Regions from separate parts of the Alteromonas sp. ABH4_457 genome, predicted to be linked through region 1. Evidence: predicted binding sites of a transcription regulator. Region 1 holds the regulator's gene; each other region holds the start of a gene.

Evidence for each region. The regulator sigma-54, encoded in region 1, starts transcription at its own class of promoters, with help from an activator protein. The targets are predictions, from matches to a motif close to GTTGGCACGNNNNTNGNNT.
Region 2: xdp1 (exosortase-dependent surface protein XDP1) is a predicted target of sigma-54. The motif match lies at 1,085-1,103, and genes of this name have one in related genera.
Region 3: ACXAGR_RS17020 (kinase) is a predicted target of sigma-54. The motif match lies at 1,335-1,353, and genes of this name have one in related genera.
Region 4: ACXAGR_RS18425 (DUF1328 domain-containing protein) is a predicted target of sigma-54. The motif match lies at 701-719, and genes of this name have one in related genera.

Annotation. Positions count from the first base shown of each region.
Region 1 covers NZ_JBSWXN010000008.1:355,345-357,547, reverse strand. Annotated here, with positions in the region: gene lptB (LPS export ABC transporter ATP-binding protein) at 1-226, shown strand, start outside; gene ACXAGR_RS21505 (RNA polymerase factor sigma-54) at 322-1,806, shown strand; gene hpf (ribosome hibernation promoting factor) at 1,839-2,126, shown strand; gene ptsN (PTS IIA-like nitrogen regulatory protein PtsN) at 2,135-2,203, shown strand, end outside.
Region 2 covers NZ_JBSWXN010000001.1:741,556-743,758, forward strand. Annotated here, with positions in the region: gene ACXAGR_RS03175 (tetratricopeptide repeat protein) at 1-52, opposite strand, end outside; gene xdp1 (exosortase-dependent surface protein XDP1) at 136-1,038, opposite strand; gene pssA (CDP-diacylglycerol--serine O-phosphatidyltransferase) at 1,368-2,189, shown strand.
Region 3 covers NZ_JBSWXN010000006.1:377,874-380,076, forward strand. Annotated here, with positions in the region: gene ACXAGR_RS17015 (HAD-IIB family hydrolase) at 1-413, opposite strand, end outside; gene ACXAGR_RS17020 (kinase) at 416-1,285, opposite strand; gene cmoB (tRNA 5-methoxyuridine(34)/uridine 5-oxyacetic acid(34) synthase CmoB) at 1,423-2,203, opposite strand, start outside.
Region 4 covers NZ_JBSWXN010000007.1:144,884-147,086, reverse strand. Annotated here, with positions in the region: gene yfbR (5'-deoxynucleotidase) at 1-467, opposite strand, end outside; gene ACXAGR_RS18425 (DUF1328 domain-containing protein) at 762-938, shown strand; gene ACXAGR_RS18420 (hypothetical protein) at 969-1,163, shown strand; gene ACXAGR_RS18415 (DUF6942 family protein) at 1,207-1,758, opposite strand; gene ACXAGR_RS18410 (efflux RND transporter permease subunit) at 1,849-2,203, opposite strand, start outside.

The DNA.
Region 1 (2,203 bases):
AGTTGACCCGATTTCGGTTAATGATATAAAGAAGATCATTCAGCACTTACGGGACAGAGGTATCGGTATCCTCATCACCGACCACAATGTCAGGGAAACCCTTGATGTGTGTGAAGAGGCCTATATCGTCAGTCATGGAGAACTGATTGCTCAGGGCACCGCAGAACAGGTATTAAGTAATCAAAAAGTTCGTGATGTATACCTTGGTGAGCAATTCAGGCTATAGTTAAGATATCGGGATGAGCATTTAGCGGAGATTTCGCCACCGGCACTCACACCGCTACAACCGGATGTCCTTTTTAGAGTTTATATAAGACGTAGATGAAACCATCTTTACAGTTAAAATTTAGCCAACAACTAACAATGACGCCTCAGCTTCAGCAGGCGATCAAGCTATTGCAGTTGTCTACGCTGGACTTACAACAAGAAATTCAGGAAGCTCTCGATTCTAATCCTTTGCTGGAAGTCGACGACAGCTCCGACAACGATGTAATTGAGAAAAATAACATCGACAATGATGACAGCATGCAAGAGTCTGCAACAGCCTCATCTTCTGACAGCATGGATACCGGTGAAGCACTGGAAAAGAATGATTTACCGGATGAGCTGCCCATCGACAGTACCTGGGATGAGTACATTTCTGCGTCTTCTGCCCCCGCGCCCGGCCCTTCCGGGGGTGATGATGAACAAATCTTTCAGGGTGAAACCACCGAAAATATTCAGGACCATCTGCTGTGGCAAATGCGTCTGACACCTTTTTCTGACACAGACCGCGCCATCGCGCTGGCGATCATCGATTCCATTGATGAGTCCGGCTATCTAACGGTTACCGTTGACGACATTCTGCAAAGCGTAAACAGTGAAGATATGGAAGAGCCCGTAGAAGAAGATGAGGTTGAGTGCGTACTTAAACGTATTCAGCTATTTGATCCTCTCGGTTCCGGCTCCCGCACACCGCAGGAGTGCTTGTTAGTTCAGCTGGCGCAATTTGCACCGGAAACACCGTGGCTGGAAGAAGCCAAACTACTGCTCAGAGAGCATTCCGATCTGTTAGGCAGTAAAGATTACCGTACGTTAATGCGTAAAACCCGCCTGAAAGAAGATCAGTTACGGGAAGCGATGCGTTTGCTGCAAACGCTTAATCCCCGTCCGGGCAGTGCATTAATTACGAAAGAACCCGAATATGTCATTCCGGATGTATCGGTTGCGAAGAAAAATGGCCGTTGGGTTGTAGAATTAAACCCCGACAGCCTGCCTAAGCTCAGTGTTAATCAGCAGTATGCTGCAATGAGCCGTAAAGCAAGAAACAGCAGTGATTCACAATTTATCCGCTCTCACATGCAGGAAGCAAAATGGTTTATTAAGAGCCTTGAGAGCCGGAACGATACGCTGCTGAAAGTAGCAAATTGTATTGTTCAGCAACAGATGGGCTTTTTTGAGCATGGCCCTGAAATGATGAAACCAATGGTGCTGAATGATGTCGCAGAAATGGTAGATATGCACGAATCTACTATTTCCAGGGTAACAACGCAGAAGTACATGCACACGCCCCGTGGTATTTTCGAGTTGAAGTATTTCTTCTCCAGCCACGTTGCCACTGAATCAGGTGGTGAGTGTTCATCTACAGCGATTCGCGCCCTGATTAAAAAGCTGGTTGCCGCTGAAAAGCCAAGCAAGCCACTGAGTGACAGCAAGATTGCTTCGTTGTTGGCCGATCAAGGCATTATGGTTGCCCGGCGAACAATAGCAAAGTACCGGGAATCCTTGTCGATCCCGCCGTCTAACCAACGCAAAAGCCTTATCTAACTTAAGGCTGCTCAAAATAAGGAAGACGAAATATGCAAATCAACCTTTCTGGTCATCACATTGAGATCACTGATTCTTTGCGTAATTATGTCGATACTAAGTTCAGCAAACTGGAACGTCATTTTGACCACATATCAAATGTGCACGTTATTTTAAATGTTGAAAAGCTTAGCCAAAAAGCAGAAGCAACGGTTCATCTTAGCGGCGCGGAAGTCTTCGCCTCTTCCGAAAATCAGGACATGTATGCTGCCATTGACAGCATGGTCGATAAGCTCGACAGGCAGGTCCTGAAACACAAGGAAAAGCTTAAAAAGCACTAATTGAATTCATGGATATACAAGCCATAGTCAGCCTGGACCGCACCGAGTGTGCGGTCCAGTGCAATAGCAAAAAACGC
Region 2 (2,203 bases), on a different contig from region 1:
GACCGAAGAGCGCGCAGCGCACGCGTGAAGCTAACATCCGTTGATTTTTCATAATTCACCTGAATTTGCCGAACAAAAAAGGTGGCATTAAGCCACCTTTTACGGGTAATGCCTGTTAAGGCTTAATCAAATTGATTAAGCATTACGTTTTCTGCGCCACATTGCCAGGGCACCGCCCATGAACAACATCGCGAATGTACCGGGTTCAGTTACCTGCGTTGTTGGTGGCTCTTCACCAGGCTTTTTATTAAAGCCTACGCTGGCTAACTTGAAACCGTCATCGTACATACTATGCCCGATATCGCCGAAGACTGTGTTATACGCTCCGATAATCCAGTATTGAGAATAAACATTATCCAGACCGCTGATTTCTGCTAAATCAGTATCGTCACAGTTAAGAACATCAAACGAACCTACTGCCAGCGCATCACCTGCAATCTCGCCCCATGTATTCACGCCTGAAGTAAGCATAGATGTGTCGCTCAATGCTGCAACAGAAACCTGTGTCTCAGTTTCTTTCCATAGCCAGCTAAATGTTGCGCCAGTTACGTTTACGTCCTCGTCGAAAGAAATAAGCACATAGTCAAAGTCAGTATCAATTACGTATTGGTAATTTGACCAACCTTCTTCTTTCTCGTTGTCAATTGAATGGTCCGGCGAATATTTCGCCTTTTCATCTTCGTTAACGATCCCGTATCCATTACCGTATTGTTTAAGGCTGGCTTCTTCGACGTTTACGTCGGAGACAATGTCATAGTAACCATATTTCGTACCTACCTTCTCCATACCTTTGGTATCAGAATAAGCAGAAGCGTTGATAGTTACACCATCAACTACTGCATTGCTGATACCATCGCTGGCCAGGCTGTACATTAAGTCATCTGCGAAATAGTCAGCTGCATTACAGCCATCACCTGTGTTGCCACCATTGCCACAACCACTGTGCCAACCACCAGAATAGTTAGTTGCCATAGCAGGTGCAGTAATAGCGCTTGCAAGGACGAGTGTCGTCACTGACGCGATCTTACTTATCTTCATATTAAAAACCCCTTTTATACCTCGATTTCATACCTCAATCCGATCTAAGCACTTACCGTGCCACTTGTTATTGTGTTGATTTTTATAGGGAAAATTCAGGTTGGATTTAGGTTTAAAAATTCCTACGTAAAAAATACTGACATGATACAAAAGTAGTTAAAGTTGATTTATTTATTATAATTCAATGTGTTAATGAAAGATCTCGTGAATTAAATTGAGGTATGTCAGCCCATACTAAGTAATAGGCATTCTCTGGTATATTTGAACCGTGCGTAGTGCGGGTATGTATGAAATAATGGATTGGTCAGTATTAATTAACTTGAGGTTTTATGACGGACACAAAAAGGAAAGGCATCTACCTGTTGCCTAATTTACTTACCACCGCAGGGTTGTTCTCGGGTTTTTATGCCGTAGTCGCGTCTATGAACGGCAGTTTCGAAGCTGCTGCGGTTGCCGTTTTCGTTGCAATGATATTTGATGGGCTCGATGGAAGGGCTGCCAGGATCACCAACACCCAAAGTGCGTTTGGTGCTGAATACGACTCTATGGCCGACATGGTGTCCTTTGGGGTTGCTCCGGCGCTGGTTGCTTACAACTGGGGTTTAAGTGAATTAGGTAAGCTGGGATGGCTCGCCGCCTTTATATATGTAGCTGGTGCAGCGTTACGTCTGGCGCGGTTCAATACGCAGGTGGGTATTGCTGACAAACGATTCTTTCAGGGGTTGGCAAGCCCGGCTGCTGCAGCCGTTGTATCCGGGTTGGTCTGGGTAGGCGTTGAATATGATGTGAATGGCAACGATTACGGTTTTGTTGTAGCACTGATAACCGGTGCGGCCGGCTTACTCATGGTGAGTAACTTCAAATATAACTCCTTTAAAGAAGTAAACTGGAACGGCAAAGTTCCTTTTGTTGCGCTTCTTATTATTATGCTTGTGTTTGTAATTGTGGCGACAGAGCCTGCATTAGTGCTTTTCCTTGTCTTTGCCCTTTATGCACTTGCCGGACCCATTAATACATTCCGTACGGTTGATAAGGTAACGCTTCAGGATGTAGTGGGGGACCATGAAGAGAAGGACGCCGATTTTTCTGTTGATGATGATAAGGCAGATGAAAAAACTATTGATAATGATGAACCAGAGCATAAGTCATAGCACCGGTTACCTGA
Region 3 (2,203 bases), on a different contig from region 1:
GATAACCCGGTGGCTTCGCAGATGTCCTCGTTGGACATCTCGCTGAAATGGGTGAATTCACCGGCAAAATCCGGTTTGACCTTTTCGAGTAATTTCAGCCAGTACATTTTCGATGAGGTGAAAGATTTGCACCAAAATCCATCCTGCCACACGGTACCGGCTGGCTTTTTCGCGAAAAAACCATGAGGAATGTATGCTGCTGCGCCGTTTTCTACGATAAACGGGCCGGTCAGGCCAATGGTTTCCCGCAATTCAAGCAATTCAACAAAGGTCTTGCTGGTGGTAGGGATGACGGGAATATTTCGCTCTGACAGTGAGGTCAGCGTAGGCTTTGCAGCTTCAAAACTGTATGTATGGTGGTCAAGCAACGTACCGTCCATGTCAGTGAAAATGAGTGTATTCGCTGTGTCCATGACTACTTCCTGATGACGTTTTTAATGACTCTGTTTTCATCTAACTCAAATACCTGATTACACTTTGCAGGCAGGGAATTAAACGCATGTTCTGTGAGTCTCTGATAATGTTGTATGAAACGAAGGATTTGTTCATCGCTCATTATACCGCTTCCGGTTTTTCCGGTTTTCGCGGCCAGTTTGTGTTCCTGTTCACACCGCCATTTGTAAACATGCTCAAAAGACGGACCTTTTAACATTACCCAATACTGCATTTCATCGTATAAAGATTCATAATCTGCAGCAATTTTATCATTCACATATCCCCGCCATGTGCCATCCGGGTCTTCGGTACGCTCAAGATCATTAACCGGCTCTTTAAGTGCGTCCTCAGATTGCGCTGACACGCCCCAACACCAGCCTTCAATTAACACAATATCAGGTGGAGAGGTGATTACCGGCCACGCAGATCCTTCAAAAGGATCATCGTTGGCTTTATTAAAGCGGGGCAGAGCAACGCTGCCTGCAGATTTTAACGCTGTGAAAGTGCTATCAGCCAGAACCGTATTGTGCGTACCGGGTACGCCTCTGGTGCAAAGCAAGGGATGTACGTTGGCAGCAAGTTCTTGTCGTCTTGCACGGGAGAGATAGAAATCGTCAAGGGAGATCGTGACGGCTGACAGCCCGTGCTGGTTGGTGAAGTAGTGGATAAGAAAGTCGCATAATGTGGATTTCCCTGATCCCTGGCAGCCATTAACACCGACGAAAAATGGCCCTTCTGCACCATTTTCGTGCGAAAGGATTTCGTCTGCTAACGGTATGAACCATTCTTGTGCAATGGCCTGGTAAGTGTCCGGTAACTGGTGCTCGTTCAGAAAGCCCGTAATATCCATGTTACTACCTGTGTGACGTGCTGTTTCAGCACAGTTTATAAAGTAGTAACTACAACAATTATGCCAATCCGGGTCAGGAATGCTCGCAGACCGGTGCCAAGAATTGGCAACAGTCTGCAAACGAACAGGACATAAAGTTACTTTTTCGTGGCTATCAGCACTGCACGTTGTGGTGCAGGATAACCTTCAATGGTTCTGCTGATGTCATCAGGATCCAGAAAATCTTTTAAAGACTGAGACGTCATCCATTCTGTGGTGCGCTGCTCATCAAGAGACGTGGTGTTGATATCAGCGACCTTAATATTTTCAAAACCCAGCCTGCTCAGCCACACAGTGAGTGCCTTTACACTTGGCAGAAACCAGACGTTGCGCATCTGTGCATAACGTTCGCCTGCCATCAGTACGGTTTGTTCATCACCTTCCACTACCAGTGTTTCAAGCACCAGTTCGCCGCCTTTGCGTAACTGATCTTTTAGTTGGGTGAGAAACTGTACCGGATCTTTTCTATGGTATAGCACACCCATTGAGAACACAGTATCAAATGCTTTTAATGCCGGCATCTGCTCAATGCCCAGGGGTAAAAAATGGATATTGGCGGCAGGAATAAAATGCCTGATAGCCTGAAACTGAATTAAAAACAGTTGAGTCGGATCGATGCCATAAACGCCGGCAGCATCTTCTCCCAGCATACGCCACATGTGATAGCCGCTACCACAACCCACATCCAGAACATGACGGTTGGCAAGCGGGCTGATATGAGGCAGTACCCGATCCCATTTCCAGTCTGACCGCCATTCTGTATTAATATGAATGCCGTGAATGTGATAGGGGCCTTTTCGCCAGGGCATAAACTGTTTCAGCAGACCTTCTATCTGTTTCTGCTGATATTCGCTGATGTCAGCGGCGCTACCCGCAGTA
Region 4 (2,203 bases), on a different contig from region 1:
GAGTTAGATTTTGATAACTCATAGTCACATTTCAGATAAGCACACAATACGTCTGCGGCTTTCGCCAGCGCCACATGAATATCTTCTTTATCCTGCTCAATCAGAGGCTGATAACGCTGACGTAGTGGTTCAGGTAACGTTTGAAGTAACATGGCTTCAAACCTTCGCTCCAGCTTTTTAATCGCCATGGTAGTTTCAGGGTCGTGATATTTTACCGGGCTGGGAATGTCGCTCATACCGGCAATTTCACTGCCTTCATGGAAAATAGCCATGGAGGCTACCCGGTCAGGCTCAACATCTTCGTTAAATACGTCTTTTGCAATTGCCCCGAGCATGTGAGCAACCACCGCCGCTTCATAAATATGCGTTGATAACATTTCTTCCTGAAACTGCGCCATCAATGGCCAGCGTTTTACGTTTCTTGCTCTTTGCATCAAACCGATAAATGCAGAATGGTTTTTACTCATGAATAGTTGTCCGTGTATCGAAAGCGGGACCGGCACCGGCTGGCGGGCCACAGGTAAGCCGGATTAAATAAATGATGAAATATAAATCTAGTGTACCAGCGTCTCTCATGCACTGCATGAAAGCTTTCCGGAGACTGTGTAAAAAATGCAAGTATGTTGTAACTACCGCTCTGTCCATCAGGCCCAAACGCAGCAAAACAAAAAAATAACCCTTAATTTTCAACACCTTAAATAATGGCACAATACCAGCATAAGTTAATATGTCATTTACTAGAGCAATATGAGGAAATAATTATGCTAGGTTGGGCAGTTACATTTTTCATTATCGCCATTATCGCAGCAGTTTTTGGCTTTGGCGGCATTGCCGGTGCAGCATCAGGCATTGCTCAGTTTTTATTCTTCGTGTTTGTAGCGTTGCTGGTGATCTCTTTGGTCGCAAATGCATTACGCGGCAAATCACCTAGAGTCTAACAATATACATTGGAACAAGGAGAAAGGACTATGAACTTATCTAAATTAATGCTTAAAGCACTGTTAGTAGCAGGTTTCGCATTCTCACTGGCCGCTTGTGGCGACGGTGAAGCAGAAAACGCAGGTGAAAAACTCGACGAAGTCGTTACCGATGCAGGTAATGCAGTCGAAGACGCCTGTGAAGATGCCAAAGAAGGCATGAATGCAGAAGACAAAGACTGCTAATCAGTTCTGAGAAAATCAAAACCAGACCTCCGGGTCTGGTTTTTTATGTCTGACACCCCATAGCCTGTTTCAGTAAAGCCGGCCTCCTTCTGATCAGATAATTCAGAAAACCAATTTTTTCATTTGTCAGCTGCCGGTAGTCAAAATACGGCGTCACAACCAGTGACCGTTGCAAGCACACAGCAAAATCAGCCGTCAGCCATTCCACACTGTCTGTTAGTCCCAACGTCCCGGCAAAGGTTTTGCCCATCACAATATTTAATCTGGCGGGGTTAAAGTGTTCCGGCGCTTTAAACCAGAGTGCAGTACTTCCCTGCTCTGTCAGCAACAGCTCGTCACGATACTGCTGCCATGACGAAATGCTTTGCGTTGTGCCGGCACTCTCTGACAAGGCAAATACCCATTTTGCGTAGACATTAAATACTTTACGCCAGCCGTTTCCGCATTCCCGGTTTATGTTCTCAATGAGGGTATTATTTGCCGGCAACAATTGTCCCGGAGGCCCCGTCAGAGGATAATCAGGCCGGTTTGCCATAAACACCTGAATACACGCCTCTTCACACCCTAACCCTGCAACGGAATCTGCCTCAGGCATTGCTCAGCTCCTTTCTCAGCCATCAGTAAAAAAGGCCTGCATCGCTGCAAGCCTTTATTCGTCTATATATCATACCTGATTGCTGGGGCATTACCCGCTACTTTTCTTACCAACAAAACGGTTTAGCAGCGCCGGCAATAAACTCAGGTCAGTAAACAGTGCCAGCAGCATCGCCAGTGCCGTCAGCAAGCCAAAATACACACTGGGTAAAAAGTCAGAAAAACCGAACAGTGAGAAACCCGTTGCAATAATGGTAGAGGTGAACAATATAGCCAGTCCGGAATGCCCGAACGCTGAACGGCTCCCCGCGTCTGCGCTGCCACCTCCCTGTTTCATACCAGACAGGTAACTGTGTAAAAAGTGAATGGTATCATCGACAGCTATGCCCATGGCTATGGCCGCAATAGTGATAGTCATAATATCAAGAGAAATACCGGACCAGCCT